DNA from 3 places in the Nocardioides coralli genome. Region 1 is predicted to be linked to each of the others. Evidence: predicted binding sites of a transcription regulator. Region 1 holds the regulator's gene; each other region holds the start of a gene.

Region 1 (4,587 bases):
GCAGCGCGCCGCGGCCCAGGGCACGATCCGGGCGACGCCGACCTCGGTGAGCACCTCGACGGCGAGCTCGCCGCGGTCACCCTTGGGGAGCGCCTGGACCACCACGAGCTCCGGTTCGGGCGCCTGCTCCCGGCGTACGTCGGCCACCCGGACCGAGAACGCCCGCTTGCCGACCTCCTCGACCGCCCCGGTCACCGCGGTGCCACGGCCGTCGGTCAGCACCACCTGCTCCCCCACGCGCAACCGGCGCACGGCGACGGCGTGGTGGGCCTCGTCGCCGGTCACCTCGACCACCGACCCGGCTGCGACCCCGTCGGGCAGGGGCGCGAGGTGCACGGGCAGCGACATCGTCAGTGGGTGTTGAAGGCGTCGCGCAGCCGGCCGAAGACCGACTTCTGCGAGGGCCGCACCTGCCCGCTCGGCTGCTCCTCGCCGCGGATCGCTGCCAGCTCGCGCAGCAGCTCCTCCTGGCGCGGGTCGAGCCGGGTCGGGGTCTCCACGACCAGGTGGACCACCAGGTCGCCCCGCCCCCCGCGCAGCCCGGGGACGCCGCGGCCGCGCAGCACCTGCTCGGAGCCGGACTGGGTGCCGGCCCGCACCTCGAGCTCGAACTCCGTCTCGACCTCGGTGTCGTCGGGGTCGGCGACCAGGTCGGCCTCGAGCGTCGGCAGCGTCAGGGTGGTCCCGAGCGCAGCCGCGGTCATCGGCACCGTGACGGTGCAGTGCAGGTCGTCGCCCTGCCGGGTGAAGGTCTCGTGCGGGGCCACCCCGATTTCGACGTAGAGGTCGCCGGGCGGGCCTCCGCCCGGGCCGACCTCGCCCTGCTCGGTGAGCTGCACCCGGGTGCCGGTGTCCACCCCGGCGGGGATCTTGACGGTGAGGGTGCGACGTGAGCGCACCCGGCCGTCGCCGGAGCACTCCCGGCAGGGGTCGGGGATGACCGTGCCGAAGCCGCGGCAGGCCGCGCAGGGCCGCAGCGTGCGGACCTCACCGAGGAAGGACCGCTGCACGTGGGCGACCTCGCCGGCACCCCGGCACGTCTCACAGGTCACGGGCTTGCTGCCCGGAGCGGCCCCCTCGCCGTGGCAGGTGCCGCAGACGACGGCCGTGTCGACCTTGAGCTCGCGGGTCACGCCGAAGGCCGCCTCCGCGAGGTCGACCTCGATCCGGATCAGCGCGTCCTGCCCACGACGCACCCGCGACCGGGGCCCGCGACCCTGGGTCGGGCCCGCACCGCCGCCGAAGAAGGCGTCCATGATGTCGGTGAAGGAGAAGCCCGCGCCCTGGCCGAAGCCGCCGACCCCGCCGAAGGGGTCGCCGCCCCGGTCGTACGCCGCCCGCTTCTGCGGGTCCGACAACACCTCGTAGGCGCGCGAGATCTCCTTGAAGCGCTCCTGCGACGCCGGGTCGGGATTGACGTCGGGGTGGTACTGGCGCGCGAGCTTGCGGTAGGCCTTCTTGATGGCGTCGCCGTCGGCGTCGCGGTCGACACCCAGGAGGTCGTAGGGGTCCTGGCTCAAGAACTGCTTCCTTCTGGTCGGAGGTGGTGGCCCTCAGGCCTCGTCGAGGATCCGGGACACGTAGCGGGCCACGGCCCGGACCGCGGCCATCGTGCCGGGGTAGTCCATGCGGGTGGGGCCCACGATCCCGAGGGTCGCGAGCGCCTCGTCGCCGGGCCCGTAGCCGGTGGCGACGACCGACGTCGTCGACAGCTCCTGGTAGGGGCCCTCGTGACCGATCCGGACGGTCACGGTGTCGCCGGTGACCTCGCCGAGCAGCTTGAGCAGGACGACGTGCTCCTCGAGCGCCTCGAGGAGCGGGCGGACGTCGGACTCGAAGCTGGTCCCGAAGCGGGCCAGGTTGGCGGCGCCGCCGACGACGATCCGCTCGTCGGAGCGGTGGTCGGTCATGGCCTCGGCGAGCGCCTCGGCCAGGGACGCGGTCGTCGGCTGCTCGACCGCGAGCTGGCCGAGGGAGGTGACGGCCTCGGCGATCACGGCGCCGGCGGCCGCCCGGTTGACGGCGTTGCGCAGGTCGGCGAGCGAGTCGTCGGTGAGCGGGGCGCTCACCTCGACGATGCGCTGCTCGACCCGCCCGGTGCTGAGGATGAGCACGGCCAGGACCCGCGTGGGGGCCAGGGCCACGAGCTCGACGTGGCGGACCGTGCTGCGGCTCAGGGTGGGGTACTGGACGACGGCGACCTGCCGGGTGAGCTGCGCGAGCAGCCGCACCGAGCGGTTGACGACGTCGTCGAGGTCGACCGCGCCGTCGAGGATGGTGGCGATCGCGCGGCGCTCGGCCGGGGTCATCGGCTTGATCGCGGTGAGCCGGTCGACGAAGAGCCGGTAGCCCTTGTCGGTCGGCACCCGGCCGGCGCTGGTGTGGGGCTGCGTGATGTAGCCCTCCTCCTCGAGCGCGGCCATGTCGTTGCGGACCGTCGCCGGGGAGACACCGAGCCGGTGGCGCTCCACCAGTGCCTTCGAGCCGACTGGCTCCTCGGTGGCCACGTAGTCCTCGACGATCGCGCGGAGGACGGCGAGACGACGATCGTCCTGCACGCCGACACCTCCTCACGCTCTCGACCGGCAGCCCACGATTCTGGCACTCGCTCGATCTGAGTGCCAAGCCTACTAGGGTCGGGGGCGTGGCTGACTTCGACGAGGTCGCGGACCGGGTGTGGGTCGCGCGGCACGAGTGGTTCGACCTCAACGTGACCGTCGTGGGGGGTGACCGGGGGCTGCTGGTCGTCGACACCCACGGGTCCGCCGCCGCGGCGGGTGAGGTCGCCGCCGACGTACGCCGCCTGGCCGCCGGGTCCGTGATCGGGATCGTCAACACGCACTGGCACCACGACCACACCTTCGGCAACGGACGGCTGCGCCAGGAGTTCGGCGCGGTGCCGGTCACCGCGCACGAGGAGGCAGCCGCCGAGCTCGCCGCGGGCGCCGAGGGGGTCCGGCGGCGCTATGCCGAGTCCGACGACCCGCACCGCGACGAGGTGCTCGCGACGGAGGTCGTGCTGCCCGACGACACCTTCTCCTCCGTCCGGGTCATCGACCTCGGCGACCGGGTCGTGGAGCTGCTCCATCCCGGACGCGGACACACGGCGGGCGACCTGGTGGTGCAGGTCCCCGACGCCGACGTGCTCCTCGCGGGTGACCTCGTCGAGGAGTCGGCGCCGCCGTCCCTGGGTCCGGACTCCTTCCCGATGGACTGGCCGCTGACCCTCGACCTGGTGATCGGACTCCTGAAGCCCACCAGCGTCGTGGTGCCGGGTCACGGCGCCCTCGTCGACCGCGCCTTCGTCGAGCGCCAGCACGACGAGCTGGGCGTCGTGGCCGAGACCATCCGCGACCTCGCCGGACGCGGCGTCCCGCTCGCCGACGCACTGACCGAGGCCACGTGGCCGTGGGATCCGTCGCTGCTCGAGCACGCCGTGGCGCGCGGCTACGAACAGCTGCCACGCAGCCAGAAACGGCTGCCGCTGGTCTGACGCGGTCCGCTGCCGACCCGCTAGTTTGCGGCCATGAGCGAATCCGAGAGTGAGCCCGGCGGCATCCGTGACGAGGACCTCCCCGAGGACCTCCAGCCCGGGGAGGACAACCCCCTGGCCGAGCCGCTGGCGGACGACGTCGACCCGGACGAGCTCGACCTCGAGGGCGGCAAGACCGCCGAGGAGTCCGAGGACGAGGCGGACGACGCGGGCGACTCGGGCGACACCGGGTCGGACTCCCACGACGACGGCGCGTCCGCAGCGGGCGGGACCGACGACTGACCTACCGTGTCGCGGTGACCTCCCCGCGCGACCGCTACGGCACCGACGTCCTCGCCACCGACTGGCGCGCTCCCGCCCGCGGTCGCGCCGTCGAGGCACCGGCGGAGAAGGGCGAGGTGGTCGAGGAGGTCACCACCGACTTCTGCGGCGAGATCGTCGCCGTTGACCGCGACCTGCACACCGTCACCCTCGAGGACCGGCGCGGCTCGCGGCGTACCTTCCCCCTGGGAGCGGGGTTCCTGCTCGAGGGGCGACCCGTCATCCTCACCGCGCCCGCCCGCAACCCGGCACCGGCACGGCCGACCCGGACCGCCTCCGGCTCGGTCGCCGTCCACGGGGCCCAGGCGCGGGTGGCCAGGCAGAGCCGGATCTACGTCGAGGGCCGCCACGACGCCGAGCTCGTCGAGAAGGTGTGGGGTGACGACCTCCGACTGGAGGGCGTCGTCGTCGAGTACCTCGGGGGCGTCGACGATCTGGCCGCGCACCTGCGCGACTTCCGCCCCGGCCCGGGACGTCGGGTCGGCGTCCTCGTCGACCACCTCGTCACCGGGTCGAAGGAGAAGCGGATCGCCGATGCGATCGCGCGGTCCGACATCGGGCCGCACGTGCTCATCACGGGTCACCCGTTCATCGACATCTGGCAGGCGGTGAAGCCGGAGCGGCTGGGCATCGGCGCCTGGCCGGCGGTGCCGAAACGCGAGGACTGGAAGCGCGGTACCTGCCAGCGGCTGGGGTGGCCCCACCGGGACCAGGCCGACATCGCCCGGGCCTGGCGCCACGTCCTGGGCGGGGTGCGCGGCTTCCAGGACCTC
Region 2 (4,587 bases), 1.7 Mb from region 1:
ACGCCGCGGAAGGTCATCATCTTCCAGACCGACGGGCAGCCCAACGAGAAGTTCTCCGGAGGCAGCACCGACCTCAACAACGCGAGCTACCCCGGTGACGGCGACGGCGACGACGCCTGCAACAACCTGCGCGACGTGGCCACCCGGGCCAAGGCGCAGAACGTCCTGGTCATCACGGTCGCCTACAACCTGACCACCCAACGGTGCGAGGGCAGCAGCGGACCGACCGTGACCGGCACCCTCGCGGCTTCCGCGTCGGTCGACCCGAGCGGCGCTCCGAGCGACGCCGACAACGCCTGCAGCAACGTCGCCCAGCGGGCGATCGAGAACAGCGACGGCGACTTCTTCTTCTGTGCCGCCAGCGGCGACGACATGGCGTCGGTGTTCGTCACGGCGATCACCTCTGCGAGCGGCGGCATCAAGCTCATCCAGCTCCCCAGCTGATCGCCCGGCCGGTGACGGCTCACTCGCCGTCGACCGCCATCACGGTGCCCACGCCCCGGTCGTCGATGCGCACCGTGGCGACGCCGCCATCTGCGAGCCCCTCCTCGAGCCGGAGCGCCTCGTCCTGCGGGGCGAAGAAGGACTCGATGCCGCAGCGCAGCTCCCAGCTCCGGTCCTGGCAGGTGAGGTAGGGGCCGTCCTCGGGCCGGGTGCGGGTCCGCTCGTCGAGGACCCAGAAGCCACCCTCCTCGACCAGCGTCAGGTAGACCTCGCCGTCCTCGCCTCGCGTCCCGCGATCCTCGCCCAGCCTGAGGTCGGGGTAGCCGAGGGTCACGTAGGCACCGCGGAACGGGTCGATCGGGTCGACCGGTGCCACGCGCATGCGGTAGTCCTCACCGGTGGTGCGGCTGATCAGCTGGGGTGCGACCGCCCCACCCACCAGGGCGAGCTGGGCGGCCGCCAGGGCCACGATCCGGGTCGTCGACATGATCATCGGTCGTCTCCCTCGAGTGCGGAGGCCAGCTCACGGCGGGCCCGGTCGAAGAGGAACCCGGTGCCCAGGAACACCAGGCCGAGCACCACGAACAGCCACGCGCCCTGGATGATCTGCGCGAAGACCGCGAAGGCCTGCACGGTCGTGAACACGACCAGCCCCGCCGTGGCGAGCGCCGTCAGCCGCCAGCTGTCGCGCAGCGTCCCGAGGACGGCGACGCCGACCGCGACGACGACGTACACCCCGACGCTGACCAGCGCGTGGAGCCAGTCCTGGAGGTCCAGGGCGCTGGTGTCGACGTCGGGGTCCCAGAGGACGAGGCCGATGCCGACCGCGGCGACGGCGACGGCCGCCACGGGCTCGAGCCGCTGCGTGCCCCGGGCGAGCGCGGTGCCGGCGCCGACGGCCAGGGCCGCGGCGACTGCGGCGACCACGAGCCCCGCGGTCCAGGCGAAGTCCTCGGTCGTGATGTCGGGGAGCGCCGCGACGAACAGCCCGACCAGCGCCAGCGCGGCACCGAGCTCGCGGTACGCCGGCGCGAAGTGGGTGATCCGGGTGCTGTGGACGGCGGCCACGCCGAGGAGGACCACGGCGGCCAGCAGGATGGACAGGATCACCCCCATCACGCTCGGTTCGGACCACGCGGCCTCCCAGACCAGCCACACCACGCCGGCGCCCAGGCCGACCAGCAGCGGGCCGAGCGACCGGGCGGCGTACGCGTGCAGGAGGGCGGCCACGGCCCAGAAGCCGAGCAGCTTCGGCTCGTACGCCGCCACCTGGAGGCTCTGCGCCGCCTGGAAGAGGACCGCTCCGACCGCGAGCGCCGCCGCCAGCCGGAGCGAGAAGACCAGCGCGACCGGCGCCCGTCCGGCCTGCGCCCGCCGGGCGAGCAGCTCGCCCGAGAACAGCAGGGTGAGCCAGATGGCGACCATCAGGCCGAACCGGGTCAGGGGGGAGAGCTGGTCGAGGTTGGCGGCGACCAGCCAGATCAGACCGATCCCGACGAAGAGACCGCCGAGCGCGAGCAGCAGCCGGGCCACCGAGAACCGCCGGCTGACGCGGTAGCGGCCCCAGATCGCGGAGGCCTGGTCGTCGGCGAGCAGCCCCTCCCGGCGCCACTCGTCGAGCTGGGTTCGCAGCCACGCCAGCTGGGCCGGGGTGGCCACGTGGGTGTCGTCGCGGTGGACGAGGTCGGTGTTCATGGTTCCAGCGTCCTCCTCCGCCGCCGGCGCCACATGGGTAGGAAGACTCACGACACGTGGTCCGAACGGGTCCCCCGACTGTTTGCACTCGACCACCCCGAGTGCTAAACATTGAGCTGGCACTCGTAGCATGAGAGTGACAACAACCGACGCGGTGACGTTGAGGTCCGCCCCCGGTCCGGCGAGCAGGGTTCGCCGCCTCCGGACGGGCCGTCCGTCGCGGGCAACCCACCGGGTCACCCATACGACTCCCAGAAGGAATCACAGGAGTTATGCCGAAGCTGATTTCGTTCAACGAGGAGGCCCGCCGCGGGCTGGAGAAGGGTATGAACACCCTCGCCGACGCGGTCAAGGTCACGCTCGGTCCCAAGGGCCGCAACGTCGTCCTCGAGAAGAAGTGGGGCGCGCCCACCATCACCAACGATGGTGTGTCGATCGCCAAGGAGATCGAGCTCGAGGACCCCTACGAGAAGATCGGGGCCGAGCTCGTCAAGGAGGTCGCGAAGAAGACCGACGACGTCGCCGGTGACGGCACGACGACCGCGACCGTCCTGGCCCAGGCGATGGTGCGCGAGGGTCTGCGCAACGTCGCCGCGGGTGCGAACCCGATGAGCCTCAAGCGCGGCATCGAGACCGCCGTCGACGCGGTCGCCGAGCAGCTGCTGGGCATGGCCAAGGACGTCGAGACCAAGGAGCAGATCGCCGCGACCGCGTCGATCTCCGCTGCTGACACCACCGTCGGCGAGATCATCGCCGAGGCGATGGACAAGGTCGGCAAGGAAGGCGTCATCACCGTCGAGGAGTCCAACACCTTCGGGCTCGACCTCGAGCTGACCGAGGGCATGCGCTTCGACAAGGGCTACATCTCGGCGTACTTCGTCACCGACCCGGAGCGGATGGAGACGGTGCTGGAGGACCCCTACGTCCTCATCGCCAACTCCAAGGTGAGCAACGTCAAGGACCTGCTGCCGCTGCTCGAGAAGGTCATGCAGTCCGGCAAGCCGCTGGTCATCATCGCCGAGGACGTCGACGGCGAGGCTCTGTCCACGCTGGTCGTCAACAAGATCCGCGGCACCTTCAAGTCGGTCGCCGTCAAGGCTCCCGGCTTCGGTGACCGGCGCAAGGCCATGCTGCAGGACATCGCGATCCTCACCGGCGGCCAGGTGATCTCCGAGGAGGTCGGCCTCAAGCTGGAGAACGCGGGCGTCGAGCTGCTCGGCCAGGCGCGCAAGGTCGTCATCACCAAGGACGAGACCACGATCGTCGAGGGCGCCGGCGACGCCGCCCAGATCGAGGGTCGGGTCAACCAGATCCGCGCCGAGATCGAGAACAGCGACTCCGACTACGACCGCGAGAAGCTGCAGGAGAGGCTGGCCAAGCTCGCCGGCGGCGTGGCGGTCATCAAGGTCGGCGCGGCCACCGAGGTCGAGCTGAAGGAGCGCAAGCACCGCATCGAGGACGCGGTCCGCAACGCGAAGGCCGCGGTCGAGGAGGGCATCGTCGCCGGTGGTGGCGTCGCGCTCCTGCAGGCCGCCCAGTCCGCCTTCGAGAAGCTGGACCTCGCCGGCGACGAGGCCACCGGTGCCGCCATCGTGCGCGCCGCGACCGAGGCGCCGCTGAAGCAGATCGCGGTCAACGCCGGGCTCGAGGGCGGCGTCATCGTGGAGAAGGTGCGTGGTCTGGAGGCCGGTCACGGCCTCAACGCCGCCACCGGCGAGTACGTCGACATGATCGGTGCCGGCATCCTCGACCCCGCCAAGGTGACCCGCTCGGCGCTGCAGAACGCCGCGTCGATCGCCGCACTGTTCCTCACCACCGAGGCTGTCGTCGCCGACAAGCCCGAGAAGGCCCCGGCCATGCCGGGTGGCGGTGACATGGGCGGCATGGGCGGCATGGACTTCTGAGGAAGCTCCCGCTGCTCGGCTGAGCACGACGCACAGGGCCCCGGTTCTCCCGAACCGGGGCCCTGTTGCGTGTCCGCACGCCCGACGCCATGCTGCGCGCGTGGACGTCGAGGGGCTGCAGCGGGCGCTCGAGGAGCTGGCCGGGAGGCGGTGGTTCCAGGGGGCGGTGGCGTTGTCCGGCCCGGACGGCGGGGTCGTCGAGGCGGCCGTCGGGCTCGCCGACCTCGAGGTCGGCCGGCTCTTCACGCCCACGACACCTGCGGACACCGGGTCGGTGGCCAAGACCTTCACCGCCGCACTGGTCTGGCAGGCCCACGACGAGGGTGCCCTCGACGTCACCGAGCCGGTGGCGACGTACCTCCCGGGGCTGCCGTCGGAGCTGACGGTCCTGGACCTGCTGACCCACCGCACCGGTGGGCTGCCCGACTACGGCTGGTACTTCTCGCGGCTGCCCGAGGGGGAGTGCCTCACCAACCGCCACCTGCACGAGCTGACGGTCGCGGGCGGCTGGACGCCCGAGCGCGACCGGGACGACTGCTTCGAC
Region 3 (4,587 bases), 470 kb from region 1:
CTCGTCGGCGACGCGGTGGTCCCGCTGGGTGACCCGGGCACGGCGAGGGCCTTCATCCCGGCTGCCCGTGCCGCCGGGCTGGAGGTCCGGGTGCCCCGGAGGCCGCCGGACCGGCTCGCGGACGCGCGCCCGCGTCCCGAGCGGCGGGCGGGGGAGTCCCGCGCAGACCACCGTGACCGGGTGCGTCGGTGGCAGCGGCAGGAGCGCCGGCGCCGCGAGGCGCTCGCCGCGTGGCAGGCCGACGAGGAGGAACGGCTCGGCGACGCGGCCCGCGTGGCCTTCGCCGGGTACGGCGACGGGCCGGTCACCGGCGACGTCGCCGTGGCCACGGACACCCCCTACGTGCTCGCCTCGTCCCGCGCGCGGGTGCGCGTGGCGACCTACGGGGCCACCCCGGGAGCGATGTCCGCACTGGTCGACGTGCTCACCGGCCAGGCGACCGCACCGGGCCGGCTGCCGGTCCACATGCCCGGCGTACCCCGTGCCGGCTGCGGGGTCTGACGCCGCCTAGAGCGGCTCGACGAGCAGCGCGGTCCCGTGGCCGGCGACCCGCGTCAGTACCAGCGTCGCGGCCCGGTCACCCTGCAGCGACAGCCGCTGTCGCAGCTGGTCGGGCACGACGCTGACCCCGCGCTTCTTGATCGTCAGTGATCCGATCCCACGCTCGCGCAGGGCGGCGCGGAGCGGCTTCTCCCGGTAGGGGAGCTCCTCGGTCACCCGGTAGCCGCGGGCGAACGGGGTCCGGAAGGCGTGGTCGGAGGTGACGTAGGCGATGTGCTCGTCGACGAGTCCGCCACCGACCCCCGCGGCGACGGCGGTGACCAGCCCCGCCCGGATCACCGCGCCGTCCGGCTCGTAGAGGTAGTCGGCCACGGCCCGGACCTCCGCCGCGTCGTCGTCCTCGTCGGTGATCGTCGCCAGGCCACCGTGGCCGATCACCGTGGCCCGGCGCGAGACGGTCGCCAGCCTCTCCGACCAGAGCGCGGCCTCCTTCACCTCGCCGTGGTCGCTGACCCACTCGGCCTCCACCTCGGCGGGAACCAGGTCGTGGGGGATGCCCGGGGCCACCTTGACGCACGCGGCGCGCCGGAACAGCTCCGAGACGAACGACCACGGCGGCGTCCAGTCGTCGACGGAGAACTGCCGACCGCGCGCGGAGCGCCGTGCGGGGTCGGCGAACGCCACGTCGAAGGGGGAGGTGTCGAGCCGGGTCGCGTCGGCGACCGTGACCGCGCCGGGCAGCCCCAGCGCCGCCAGGTTGGCCTCGGCCACCGCGACGCGCACCGGGTCGAGGTCGACTCCCGCCACGGTCATGCCCGCCGCCGCGGCCGCGACGAGGTCGCCGCCGATGCCGCAGCCCAGGTCGATGACGGTGGTGGTCGAGGCCGCCTCGAGCCGGGCCGCGCGGTGGCGCGCGACCGGGAGCCGGGTCGCCTGCTCGAGGCCCTCGGGGGTGAAGTACATCCGGCGGGCCAGGTCGCCGAACTTGTCGACGGCGCGGCGTCGCAGCTCGACCTGGGTGAGGGCGGCCGCCACCTGGTCGGAGGTGCCCAACCTGCGCAGCCGGGACTGCACCGCCAGCTCCTCGCCGGTCTCGGACTCGGCGGCGGCGAGCAGCTGCTGACCGTCGTCGGTGAGCAGCCACCGGAAGGCGTCGAGGTGCATCCGCCGATCCTGTCAGAGGAGCGGGTGGGGCTCCCGGCAGGTGGAGCCGGTCGACACGGTCGGGCCTGGGCAGCCCACTCTGGCACTCACGTGGGGTGAGTGCTAGCGTCTGATCTGGCACTCTCGCCCTGAGGGTGCCAGCGCTTGCGACGACGCACGGCACCCGCGACGACGTACGTCCCCCGCAGGCACAAACGTCCCGGAGCCGCCGGGCTCCTCCGCAGGATGAAGAGAAAGTAGAGGTTGATCAGAAGTGTCGGTCAACATCAAGCCCCTCGAGGACCGCATCGTCGTGAAGCCCCTCGACGCCGAGCAGACCACCGCCTCCGGCCTGGTCATCCCCGACACCGCCAAGGAGAAGCCCCAGGAGGGCGAGGTCCTGGCGATCGGTCCCGGTCGCATCGACGACAACGGCAACCGCGTCCCGCTGGACGTGGCCGTGGGCGACAAGGTCATCTACAGCAAGTACGGCGGCACCGAGGTCAAGTACGCCGGTGAGGAGTACCTGATCCTCAGCGCCCGCGACGTCCTCGCCGTGGTCGGCTGACGTTCCACCCCTTTTCGCGATAGTCCCTAACGAAACGGTCGCGATTCCCCGGAATCGTCAGCCCGTTCGTTAGGGACTATCCGTTTCCCCACCCACGAGGAGAACGAGGAACCCCATGCCCAAGATCCTGGAGTTCGACGAGGACGCCCGCCGCGCGCTCGAGCGCGGTGTCGACGCCCTCGCCGACACCGTCAAGGTGACCCTCGGCCCCAAGGGCCGCTACGTCGTGCTCGACAAGAAGTGGGGCGCCCCGACCATCACCAACGACGGAGTAACCGTCGCCCGTGAGGTCGAGCTCGACGACCCCTTCGAGAACCTCGGTGCCCAGCTCACCAAGGAGGTCGCCACCAAGACCAACGACATCGCCGGTGACGGCACGACCACCGCGACGGTGCTCGCGCAGGCCATGGTCCACGAGGGCCTGCGGGCCGTCGCGGCCGGCGTCAACCCGATGGGCCTCAAGCGCGGCATGGACGCCGCGGCCGAGGCCGTCAGCGACGCGCTGCTCGAGACCGCGCGCGAGGTGGAGACCAAGGAGGACATGGCCTCCGTCGCCACCATCAGCTCCCGCGACAGCCACATCGGCGAGCTCCTCGCGCAGGCCTTCGACAAAGTCGGCAAGGACGGTGTGATCACCGTCGAGGAAGCCAACACCATGGGCACCGAGCTCGAGTTCACCGAGGGCATGCAGTTCGACAAGGGCTACATCTCGGCGTACTTCGTCTCCGACCCGGAGCGCATGGAGGCCGTCCTCGACGAGCCCTACATCCTGCTCCACCAGGGCAAGATCTCCTCGGTGCAGGAGCTGCTGCCGCTGCTGGAGAAGGTCATGGGCGCGAGCAAGCCGCTCTTCATCCTCGCCGAGGACGTGGAGGGCGAGGCCCTCTCGACGCTGGTGGTCAACAAGATCCGCGGCACCTTCACCGCGGTGGCCGTCAAGAGCCCGGCGTTCGGCGACCGTCGCAAGGCGATGATGCAGGACATCGCGACCCTCACCGGCGGCCAGGTCGTGGCCCCCGAGGTCGGGCTCAAGCTCGACCAGGTCGGTCTGGAGGTGCTGGGCCAGGCCCGGCGCGTCGTGGTCACCAAGGACAACACGACGATCGTCGACGGGGCCGGCGACGCCGCCGAGGTCGAGGCGCGGGTCAACCAGATCAAGGCGGAGATCGAGAACACCGACTCCGACTGGGACCGCGAGAAGCTGCAGGAGCGGCTGGCCAAGCTGGCCGGCGGCGTCTGCGTGATCAAGGTCGGCGCCGCCACCGAGGTGGAGCTGAAGGAGAAGAAGCACCGCATCGAGGACGCCGTCTCCGCGACGCGCGCCGCGATCGAGGAGGGCATCGTCCCTGGCGGTGGTTCCTCGCTGATCCACGCGGTCTCGGTGCTCGACAACGACCTCGGGCTCGAGGGTGACGAGGCCGTCGGCGTCCGTGTCGTGCGCAAGGCCGCCGACGAGCCGCTGCGCTGGATCGCCGAGAACGGCGGCGACAACGGCTACGTCGTGGTCGCCAAGGTCCGCGAGGGCGGCACCGGCACCGGCTTCAACGCCGCGACCGGCGAGTACGGCGACCTGGTCGGCCAGGGCGTCCTCGACCCGGTGAAGGTGACCCGTTCCGCGCTGGTCAACGCCACCTCGATCGCCGCCATGCTGCTGACGACCGAGACGCTGGTCGTCGACAAGCCCGAGGAGGAGGAGCCGGCTGCCGCCGGCCATGGCCACGGCCACGGCCACTGAGCCACCTGCTCAACGCGACGGCCCACCCGGTCTCACCGGGTGGGCCGTCGTCGTCCCCGGCGGGTTGCCCGTGCGGTGGGCTCGCGGGTGCTTCACTTCCCCCATGACGGCAGCGAGGGTGGCCACCTGGGCGACGACCGGGGCAGTGGTGATCTGGGCGGTCAAGGCCGTGGCGATCGGGACCGCGGGTGGGCTCGACCGCAGCCCGGCAGAGAGCCCGCTGTTCCTGGCGGGCATGCTCACCTTCCTGGTCGGCGTGGTGGCGATCGGGCTGGCCGTCACGGCCGGGCGGGGGCTGGCGGTGCGCCTGCTCGGGGTGCTCGGGGCCGTGACCGGCCTCTTCGTGGCCTGGATGGTCATCGACACCGCGATCGCCGCCCTCGCGCCCGAGCAGGACCCGCACTGGGTGTGGGAGGAGCTGCAGCTGTGGGTGATCGCGGTGCTCACGGCCGTCGGTTGGCAGGTGTGGGCGCGTCGGGAGCCGGCGACCGCGCCGGCGGCCGTGGGCTGAGCGCGACCACCCGTCGCCGGGCGGCCGGCGTGTGGAAGGCTGCGGCGTGACCTCCCCCGTGCTCTCCCGTGCCGCGGAGCGGCGCCTGCTGTGGTTGGTGCCGGTCATCCTCGCCGGCCTGTCGATGCT

Evidence for each region. Region 1 encodes HrcA, which represses chaperone genes, less so after heat shock. Its sites were predicted from a motif close to TTGGCACTCGNNNNNNNCGAGTGCCAA; they were not measured.
Region 2: groL (chaperonin GroEL) is a predicted target of HrcA. The motif match lies at 2,221-2,247, and genes of this name have one in related genera.
Region 3: groES (co-chaperone GroES) is a predicted target of HrcA. The motif match lies at 1,745-1,771, and genes of this name have one in related genera.

Annotation. Positions count from the first base shown of each region.
Region 1 covers NZ_CP082273.1:1,264,953-1,269,539, reverse strand. The annotation lists gene K6T13_RS06225 (16S rRNA (uracil(1498)-N(3))-methyltransferase) at 1-348, opposite strand, end outside; gene dnaJ (molecular chaperone DnaJ) at 351-1,520, opposite strand; gene hrcA (heat-inducible transcriptional repressor HrcA) at 1,554-2,558, opposite strand; gene K6T13_RS06210 (MBL fold metallo-hydrolase) at 2,645-3,493, shown strand; gene K6T13_RS06205 (hypothetical protein) at 3,527-3,775, shown strand; gene K6T13_RS06200 (DUF3097 domain-containing protein) at 3,790-4,587, shown strand, end outside.
Region 2 covers NZ_CP082273.1:2,991,528-2,996,114, reverse strand. The annotation lists gene K6T13_RS14750 (pilus assembly protein) at 1-444, shown strand, start outside; gene K6T13_RS14745 (GDYXXLXY domain-containing protein) at 464-937, opposite strand; gene K6T13_RS14740 (DUF2157 domain-containing protein) at 934-2,139, opposite strand; gene groL (chaperonin GroEL) at 2,412-4,043, shown strand; gene K6T13_RS14730 (serine hydrolase domain-containing protein) at 4,144-4,587, shown strand, end outside.
Region 3 covers NZ_CP082273.1:790,416-795,002, forward strand. The annotation lists gene K6T13_RS03885 (glycoside hydrolase family 3 protein) at 1-501, shown strand, start outside; gene K6T13_RS03890 (class I SAM-dependent methyltransferase) at 508-1,665, opposite strand; gene groES (co-chaperone GroES) at 1,919-2,212, shown strand; gene groL (chaperonin GroEL) at 2,328-3,947, shown strand; gene K6T13_RS03905 (hypothetical protein) at 4,051-4,458, shown strand; gene K6T13_RS03910 (multidrug effflux MFS transporter) at 4,505-4,587, shown strand, end outside.